Roseimicrobium gellanilyticum: one gene and its partner. The protein of the gene in region 1 interacts with the protein of each later gene in a pairwise test. Links are inferred from orthologs where the notes say so. Each region holds a gene or a part of one and is shown in the gene's direction. Other genes may lie near its edges.

What was found. Proteins that work in one complex are often made in the same cells at the same time.
Region 2: the proteins of DES53_RS02705 (region 1) and DES53_RS10475 interact in binary tests that used the Escherichia coli proteins (3 or more experiments, as listed by UniProt). The link is inferred for Roseimicrobium gellanilyticum from one-to-one orthologs.

What each region holds. Positions count from the first base shown.
Region 1 is NZ_QNRR01000001.1:694,931-699,119, forward strand. The notes cover bases 1,203-4,019. They hold DES53_RS02705 (iron-sulfur cluster assembly scaffold protein), read left to right. Parts: upstream 1,203-2,251; coding sequence 2,252-2,788; downstream 2,789-4,019. Other genes in these bases: pssA (CDP-diacylglycerol--serine O-phosphatidyltransferase), read right to left, coding at 1,203-1,573; DES53_RS02700 (rhodanese-like domain-containing protein), read left to right, coding at 1,642-2,214; sufT (putative Fe-S cluster assembly protein SufT), read left to right, coding at 2,856-3,413; DES53_RS02715 (REP-associated tyrosine transposase), read left to right, coding at 3,762-4,019. Outside these bases: DES53_RS02690 (glycosyltransferase family protein), read right to left, coding at 1-572; more of pssA, read right to left, coding at 641-1,202; more of DES53_RS02715, read left to right, coding at 4,020-4,189. UniProt on the Escherichia coli protein: A scaffold on which IscS assembles Fe-S clusters. Exists as 2 interconverting forms, a structured (S) and disordered (D) form. The D-state is the preferred substrate for IscS.
Region 2 is NZ_QNRR01000003.1:118,130-122,472, forward strand. The notes cover bases 955-3,925. They hold DES53_RS10475 (cysteine desulfurase family protein), read left to right. Parts: upstream 955-1,837; coding sequence 1,838-3,013; downstream 3,014-3,925. Other genes in these bases: DES53_RS10465 (RsmB/NOP family class I SAM-dependent RNA methyltransferase), read left to right, coding at 955-1,134; DES53_RS10470 (hypothetical protein), read left to right, coding at 1,228-1,713; DES53_RS10480 (SDR family oxidoreductase), read right to left, coding at 3,102-3,925. In the rest of the region: more of DES53_RS10465, read left to right, coding at 1-954; more of DES53_RS10480, read right to left, coding at 3,926-4,121; DES53_RS10485 (DUF6807 domain-containing protein), read left to right, coding at 4,281-4,343. UniProt on the Escherichia coli protein: Master enzyme that delivers sulfur to a number of partners involved in Fe-S cluster assembly, tRNA modification or cofactor biosynthesis. Catalyzes the removal of elemental sulfur from cysteine to produce alanine.

The sequences.
Region 1 (4,189 bases):
CCGTACATGCGCTCACGCACGCGTCCGTAGTAGCTCTTCGCAAACACATAACCCATGCCGGGGTGGGCCACCGGCAGGCAGAGGCGCCAGAGCATGGACCGGTCATAGTTCAGGATGTCGCTGTCGTGGCAGACGATGACGCCGTTGTGTCCCTCCGCCAGCAGGCTCGCGATGCCCATCCAGACATTGCTGCCCTTGCCATGGCCATGTTTCAGGCCGGCGAAGCGTGCCACGGTGCGGTGCAGTGCATCCAGCTCGGGGCCGTCATTCCACAGTATCTCGTGGGCGGTGCCGGAGAGGTGCTTGTCGAAGTACTTGCGCGCCTTCGCATAGCCCTTCGCATCCATGTCATTCATGCTGAAGATGACCTTGGATAGGTAGGGCACGCTGGACAGCTCCTTGAGCATGCGCGGCAGGGCCTTGCGTTCGATCTCGGCGTACAACGCGGGGATGACGAGGGCGATGGGCTTGGTGTCAGCGAGTTCTCTGACCAAGCCTTCACGTTCCTCCAAGTCCGTGTCTGCGAGATGGTGCAGGGTGGGGAGGAGAACTGGCTGGTGAAAGTCTGGCATCCGTGGGGGGCGGGTAGCAAACGACTATGATGACAGGGATTGCCTGGTTTTGAAAGGCTGGAATGTCACTAGATCAAGCTCGCGGGGTCGGTCTTGGCGCTTCCGTTGCTCCGGCGTTCTTCCTCGATCACCTCTGGGGACACCCCACTTTCATCCAGTGCCGGATCGTTGCCTTCCTCAATTTCACGCCGCCATTTGCGGGAGACCCACGGGCGCACCAGTCCGTAGCCGAGATAGCTCACGAAGAGGACGGAGGGCATCCACTGCCAGTACGCCACGGTGAGGGCCAGCACGATGATGCTGATAAGCACCCAGTGGAACGAGCGTCGGGCGCGGAGATTCAGTGACTTGAAGCTGGGGTACTCGATCTTGCTCACCATGAGGTAGGAGAGCAGGACCATGAGGAAGGGCAGGGCATACTTCCAGCGACCGATTTCGCGGTTGTTTCCGTCCAGCCACAGCAGCATGAGGGTGAGGGAGACAATCACGCCGGCCGCCGCCGGGATGGGACAGCCGCGGAAGGAGGTGGAGGCCTTCTTGTCCTTCTGCGGCATGGCCGCAAGGCAATTAAAACGTGCGAGGCGCATGGCGCCGCAGACGAGGTAGATGCAGGCAATGAGCCAGCCGAGGCCCCGGGTGGCCTCCATCTCTTCAAACTCCTTGAGCACAATGTCATGCACCAGCAGGGCAGGGGCGATGCCGAAGCTCACGATGTCCGCCAGCGAGTCGAACTCACGCCCAAAGTCTGAGCTCTGGCCGCTGAGACGGGCCAGGCGGCCATCCAGCAGGTCAAACACACAAGCCGCCAAGATGAAACCGATGGCCCAGAGGTAACGTGAGTGATCATCCTCATTCTGAAAGCGTCCCACAATGTGCAAAATAGCCATGAACCCGCTCAGCAGGTTGCCTGCGGTCATCAGATTTGGCAGCACATAAATGCGCGGTTCGCGATCACTCTCGGACATCCCAAGAGTGTAATCGCATTCCGCATGGATGCGCATCTTTTTTACGGCAGGCGAGGCGTTGACCCCACCCCCGGAGAGCGTACTCTGGATATCGACCGATTCACATGACTGACACTGCCACAGCCGAAACCCTCCCGCCGCTCTCGGGGGATACGACCATGGGGGAGCTGCTCCGGCTCTATCCCGGCGCCCAGCGCGCGCTCTTTGCGAAGTATCATATCGGTGGGTGCCGCAGTTGCGGATTCCAGCCCACGGAGACCCTGGCACAGGTGTGTGAACGGAATGAGAACATCCCCGTGGCTGAGGCCGTGGAGCACATTCAGGAGAGTCACCAGGCGGATACGAGCATCCAGATTTCTCCGGCGGACTTCGCGAAGCTGCGGAGTGAACGGAGTGATGTGAAGGTGCTCGACGTGCGCACGCGTGAGGAGCATGAGGCGGTGGCCATTCCAGGGGCGGAGCTCGTGACGCAGGAGCTGGTGCAGGAGGTCTTCACCTCGTGGGACAAGAATGCACCGCTGATCATCTACGATCACACCGGTGATCGGGCGTTGGATGCCACGGCATACTTCCTGGGGCACGGATTTGCCGAGGCGAAGTGCCTCACAGGCGGTATCGATGCGTATTCCGTAGAGGTGGATCCCTCGCTGCCGCGCTACCGCGTGGAGATTGAGTAGTGTGCCGCCATTCCTATATTCCGTTTCCCCCCTTTTCATGAACGAAGACGCACTCCAGCAGGCCATCGCCAATCCGCAGAATCTCGGTGAGATGAAGGACGCCGATGCCGTGGGCACCGTGGGCAGCCCTGATTGTGGCGACATGGTGCGCATGTGGATCAAGTACAAGGAGAAGGACGGCAAGAAGGTCATCGACAAAGCGAGCTTCCAGAGCTTCGGCTGCCAGACGGCGATTGCCGTGGCGAGCATGGCCACGCAGCTCATCAAGGGGAAGACCCGTGAAGAGGCACTGGACATGAGCGCTTCCGAATTGTCTGCGCCGCTCGGACCACTGCCACCCATGAAGATTCACTGCGGCCAGATGGTGGAAGGCGCCTTGAAAGCCGCGCTGGACGCGGAAAATGCCGAACGCTCAGGCGTGACTGCTCCGGTAAAGCCGGAGGTCGACGCGACGCCCACCCCACCTCAAGCGGCCACACTGCATGATGCCCTGGCGAACGCAGGCAAGCAGGTGGGCAAGATCAAGATTGTCATGCAACCTCCTGCGCCGGCACCCGCGAGCCCCCAGCCTTGAGCCGCGCGTATCTCACTCTATACAGGCAGTCATTTCTCTCCTAGTTCTCTTTCCCAACACGACAGACATGCATTCCGACACCACCCTTACCCGCGAAGTAGAAGCCATCCAGATTCCCAGCGGTGACACCGTCACGTTGCCAGCGGGCACGCGCGTGATCATCACGCAGGCACTGGGCGGTACGTACACGGTGGCCACGGACCACGGCCTGGCACGCATCCAGTCGAAGGACGTGGATGCTCTGGGCATCGACCCCGAAGAGGAGAAAAAGGCGGAAGCGCAGTCTTCCTCGAACATTCCCGACGATGCCAGTGACTTGGAGGTGCAGGTGTGGCACCAGCTTCGCAATGTGTATGACCCTGAGATTCCGGTGAACATCGTGGACCTCGGCCTCGTGTATGGCTGCGAAGTGCAGCAGGACGAAGAGGGCAAGAACAAGGCGATTGTGAAGATGACCCTCACTGCACCCGGTTGCGGCATGGGCCCCACGATTGCCGCGGATGCCCAGTCGCGCATCATGACCATTGAAGAGATGGATGACGCCGCTGTGGAGCTGGTCTGGGAACCCGCGTGGAATCAGAGCATGATCAGCGACGAGGGGAAGATGAAGCTGGGGATGATGTGAGCCCGCACAGCGGGAGTCACCTGAATTCACTAGCCGCAAAAAAACGCAAAAGGCGCAAAAAAGGAAGGGCGCTTGGGATGTGAAGACCTCGTTTGAGGCGGCATGACTCAGCAGCAGACCCTTTTGAGTTTTTTGCGTCTTTTTGCGGCTAAATCAGAGTGATTTGCTCTCACCTCCCATCTCCAGTCTGGTCTGGAGCGTGCCACCTTGCGCGAAGCGCTTTGGAGTGCGTGTGCGTAGCACCGCTTTGACGCGTCTCCTGATTCACCAAAGCCGCCCTCATACGATGTGCGGAAGGAATTTGCAGAATCTTTTTGCCATCGTATATCCGGCTCAATTCCCCCTTCCGTGACCGATTCCAACCAGCCACCCGTCCATTGGCTCCATGCTCCGCCGCATCGCCTGGAGCCGAAGGGTACTTACATGATCACGTCAGGCACGTACCTGAAAGAGCATCTTTTCCGAGGTAAACAGCGCCTGGACTTCCTCCACGACACTCTGCTGAAGACCGCCATCGAGCAAGGTTGGCAGCTCGAAGCATGGGCGGTATTTCCCAATCACTATCACTTTATCGCGAGGCGTCTGCCATCTCACTTTGATTCTACCACTACCCTGAAAGAGATGGTTTCTCAGGTGCATCAGGAAACGTCGAATTGGGTGAATCAGCAGGATGAATCACAGGGACGCAAGGTCTGGCACAATTTTTGGGACTCGACCCTTACTTACGAGAAGTCATGGATTGCCCGCCTCAATTATGTGCACGGTAATCCGGTGAA
Region 2 (4,343 bases), on another replicon or contig:
TATGACACCATCCGCTGGTGGCGCTGGTACTGGCACCTCGCCGGCCTGCCTGCGGAGGAGTACCTGCAAAAGGATGCGCTGGATGCCACCCGCCTCTGGCAGGTCTGGTCGGTCTATTGGTTTGAGAAGCACGGCTCCCTCCCCGGGTGGCCCGAGTGCCAGGAGATCAACACGGACAAGCTCCAGCGTCGCCGCGCCCGCACCGTGCCTGCCGCCATCCGAGCCTCGTTCCCGGACTGGCTGCACGACCGTGGAGCTGACGAGCTGGGTGAGGACTGGCCGCATGCGCTGGCCATGCTGAATGAGCCCGCGCCCGTCTTCCTCCGCGCCAACACGCTGAAGGCCGCCGCGGGCAAGGTCTGTCATGCGCTGACAGAGGAGGGCTATGAATCCCGCCCCGTGGGTGAAGAGCTGCCTGATGCCCTCGTGCTTACGAAGCGCCAGAATGTCTTCCAGACGCAGGCTTTCAAGGACGGCCTTTTCGAAGTGCAGGACGCAGGCTCGCAACGCATCGCACCCTTCCTCCAGGTCGCCCCCGGCATGCGCGTGGTGGATGGCTGCGCCGGTGCCGGAGGCAAGTCCTTGCACCTCGCCGCCCTCATGAAAAACAAGGGCCGCATCGTCGCGCTCGATACGGTGGAGTGGAAGCTCAAGGAACTGCGCAAACGCGCCGCGCGTGCCGGAGCGGATACCATCGAGACGAAGGTCATCGAAGGCTCCCAGACCATCAAGCGTCTGCGTGAAACTGCCGACCGCGTGCTGCTGGATGTACCCTGTAGCGGCCTCGGCGTCATCCGCCGCAATCCCGATGCGAAGTGGAAGCTGCATGCCGAGGAGCTCACCCGCCTCACCCTCTTGCAGGCGGATATCCTCGAGCGCTACTCCCGCATGACCCGCCCTGGTGGGAAGCTAGTGTACGCCACGTGCAGCATCTTCCGCAGCGAGAACGAAGATCAGGTGCGAGCCTTTTTGCAGAAGCATGGCGACGAGTGGACGCTGGAGGAAGAATTCCGCCTCCAGCCCGGCGATGACGGTGGCGACGGCTTCTACGCCGCCCGCCTCGCACGCAACGCCGAAGCAGCCAACCATCCCCGGCAGGAAGAATCTGCGGAGGATGGCGAGGATGCGTCGTAATGTTTATTCCCTGTGATGACCCCCGACGCGCACGCCCCGAAAAAACAACCTGCCAAGAGACGTCCTGCCGGAGGGCGACCTCCCAAATTCGGCGTGCCCAGCCGTGCGATCACGCTCACCCTGCCCGAGGAGACGCTGAACGATCTCCTCAAAATCGACCGCGACCGCAGCCAGGCGATTGTGAAGCTCACCAAGTCCGCTCTGGGCAAGGATGAATCCCCGCGCTCCATGGTGGAGGTGGTGGAAATGGTGGCGGACATCGGCCTTCTGGTTGTGGGACCCAGCGCCCTGCTGCGCCGCATTCCCTTCCTGCATCTCGTGGAGGTCAGCGCCGGGCGTTACCTCATGGCCCTGGCACCGGGCAATGATGTGAAGTCCCTGGAGATTGCCATCACAGATATCGTGGATGACCTCCCGGAGCGCGAAGAGCGGGAGCGGGCTCTTCTTTTGGAGCTTCTCGGTCACCTTCGGAAGCTGCGCAAAAAAGACCGCGTGAGCATGGCCGAGCTCCTCTTCGTGAGCCTGAAGCAAGTCGGCGTGATCGCCTCGACCGGCATTTTGCAGATTGCATCATTCTGAGACTCAGCGGGTCTCGTGAAGATTTCAGGGCGGCACCCCGTCTAATTTTGCGTTTGTCGCGCAAGTTTCGAGCAAACCTCTCGACACCAGATGTCGAATCCTTTGATATCGGCGGATCCACCCCATGATTTACCTCGACTCCAACGCCACCACGCAAATCGACCCCCGCGTGGTGGAGGCCATGCTGCCCTACCTCACGGAGCACTACGCGAACCCGTCCTCCTCCTATCGCGCGGCGCGCCAGGTGCGGAAGGCCGTGGAGCACGCGCGCGAGCAGGTGGCCACGCTCATCGGTTGCGAGTCGGAGGAGCTCATCTTCATGAGCTGCGGCACAGAGGCGAACAACGCCGCCATTTTCTCCGCGCTCACGCTGCACACGCCACATCGCCGCCACCTCGTGACGGCGAAGACCGAGCACAGCGCCGTGCTGGAAGTCGCCAGACGCTGGGTGGAAGAGGGCAATCCCACCACCTTCCTGGATGTGGATGAAGGCGGCACCGTGCACCCCGAGGAGTGGACTCGCTGCGTGCAGCCAGGCCAGACCGCCGTGGTGAGCGTGATGTGGGTGAACAATGAAACCGGCGTCATCCAGCCCATCGAGGAGATTGTGAAGTTCGTGCACGACCGCGGTGTGCTCTTCCACACGGATGCCGTGCAGGCTGTGGGGAAGCTGCCCATCTCGCTGAAGGACCTGCCGGTGGACTATCTCAGCCTCGCAGGACACAAGTTTCATGCGCCCAAGGGCATCGGCGCTCTCTATGTGAGCAAGCGTGTGCGCTTCAAGCCATGGATGCTCGGCGGCGGCCAGGAAAGCGGACGCCGCAGTGGCACGGAGAACGTGCCCCACATCGTCGCGCTCGGAAAAGCTGCAGAGCTCATGCGCGAAGAACTCGCCTCCGGTGGCGATGTGAAGGTGCGCGAGATGCGCGATGCCTTTGAATCCAAAGTCCGCGCCGCACTGCCGGGCACCATCGTGAATGGTGAGAGCGCCCATCGCCTCGGCACCACCAGCAGCCTCACCTTCCCCGGCATCGATGCCCCCGGACTCCTCATCCTGCTGGATGAGCGCGGCGTCGCCTGCTCCGCCGGTTCCGCCTGCCACACCGGCGCACTCCACCCTTCCCACGTGCTTGAAGCCATGGGCTACGACGCCCAGCACGCGAACAGCACCCTCCGCTTCTCCTGGTCACGCCTCAACACCATGGAGGAAACTCAAAAGGCCGCGGACACACTCATCCAGTGCGTCAACAAAATGCGCGAGCTCGGCGCCGGCGATGGCGCTGTGGTGATACGCGGGTGAGCGCGATGGAGTGCTGGAGTAATGGAGTAGTGCTTGAATGAAGGGTGAGATGCGTTGGAAGCTCACCCCATCACTCCATCACTCCCCATCAGTACCCCGCCACCGTCTCCTTCAGCCCCTTCGCGACCGTATACTCCGGCTCGAAGCCCAGCAGTTCCTTCACCTTCGTCACATCCGCGCATGAGTGACGGATGTCTCCAGGACGGAACTCACGAAACACCGGACCCGGCACTTCCACTCCGGTCTGCGACTGCACTTCCGTCTGCAAGACTGCGAAGAGCTCATTCAGGCTCGTCGCCTTCCCCAGGCCCACGTTGAAGACTTCACCATAGGCCGCTTCGTTCTCCGTGGTCGCCGCGAGCAGGAGCGCCTGCACCACGTCCCGCACAAAACAGAAGTCGCGGGTATTCTCCCCATCGCCATTGATGAAGACATTGCGTCCCGCCTTCATCGCGGAGATCCACTGGGGAATCACCGCCGCATAGGCGCCATTCGGATTCTGCCGTGGGCCGAAGACATTGAAGAAACGCAACCCTACCGTCTGCAGCCCATAGGCCATGAAGAAGCACTGCGCCTCGATCTCGTTCACGTGCTTGCTCGCAGCATAGGGCGACAGCGGGCGGCCGATATTTCGCTCCACCTTCGCATCCGCCACAATGTCGCCATACACCGCGCTGCTGCTGGCAAAGACAAAGCGCTTCACCGCCGCCTTCTTCGCCGCGAGCAGCATGTTCAGCGTGCCGGTCACATTCGTGTCATGGCACTGGTCCGGCTTCTCCATCGAGGTCGGCACGGAACCCATGGCCGCGAGGTGGATCACGTAATCCATGCCCTGGATCACGTGCAGGCACTTCTGCTCATCCGTGATGTCTCCCTCCACAAAGTGGGCCATGCGCAGCGTGCCGCCACCTTCCGCCGCTGCCGTGGCCGCGAGTTGCAGGTTCTCCTTCCTCCCCGCGCTCAGGTCATCCAGCACCGTCACCCGCTGCCCCCACCGTAGCAGACGCTCCACCACATGCGAGCCGATGAACCCCGCCCCTCCGGTCACCAGCCAGTGCTGGGCGTTGCCTTTCAAGTCGGACTTCAGGGACTGGTACGCGCTGGGCATCTTTTTGTGAATTGGGGGAAGAAAAGAAGAGTGCGCGCGACTCTGGCACATCTCCCGAAACGCGCCTGATTTTTTCCACGGCGAATTCCCTGCGTTGAAAGGATTTTTCTTCCCTTCCCGTTGCCTTGCCCCCATCTCCCGCCTCTACTCTTCCTCCTCATGCGACGCCTCCACCCCCTGCCCTTTGTTGCAGCCGCCTGCGGCTTGCTCGCCCTTGCCTCC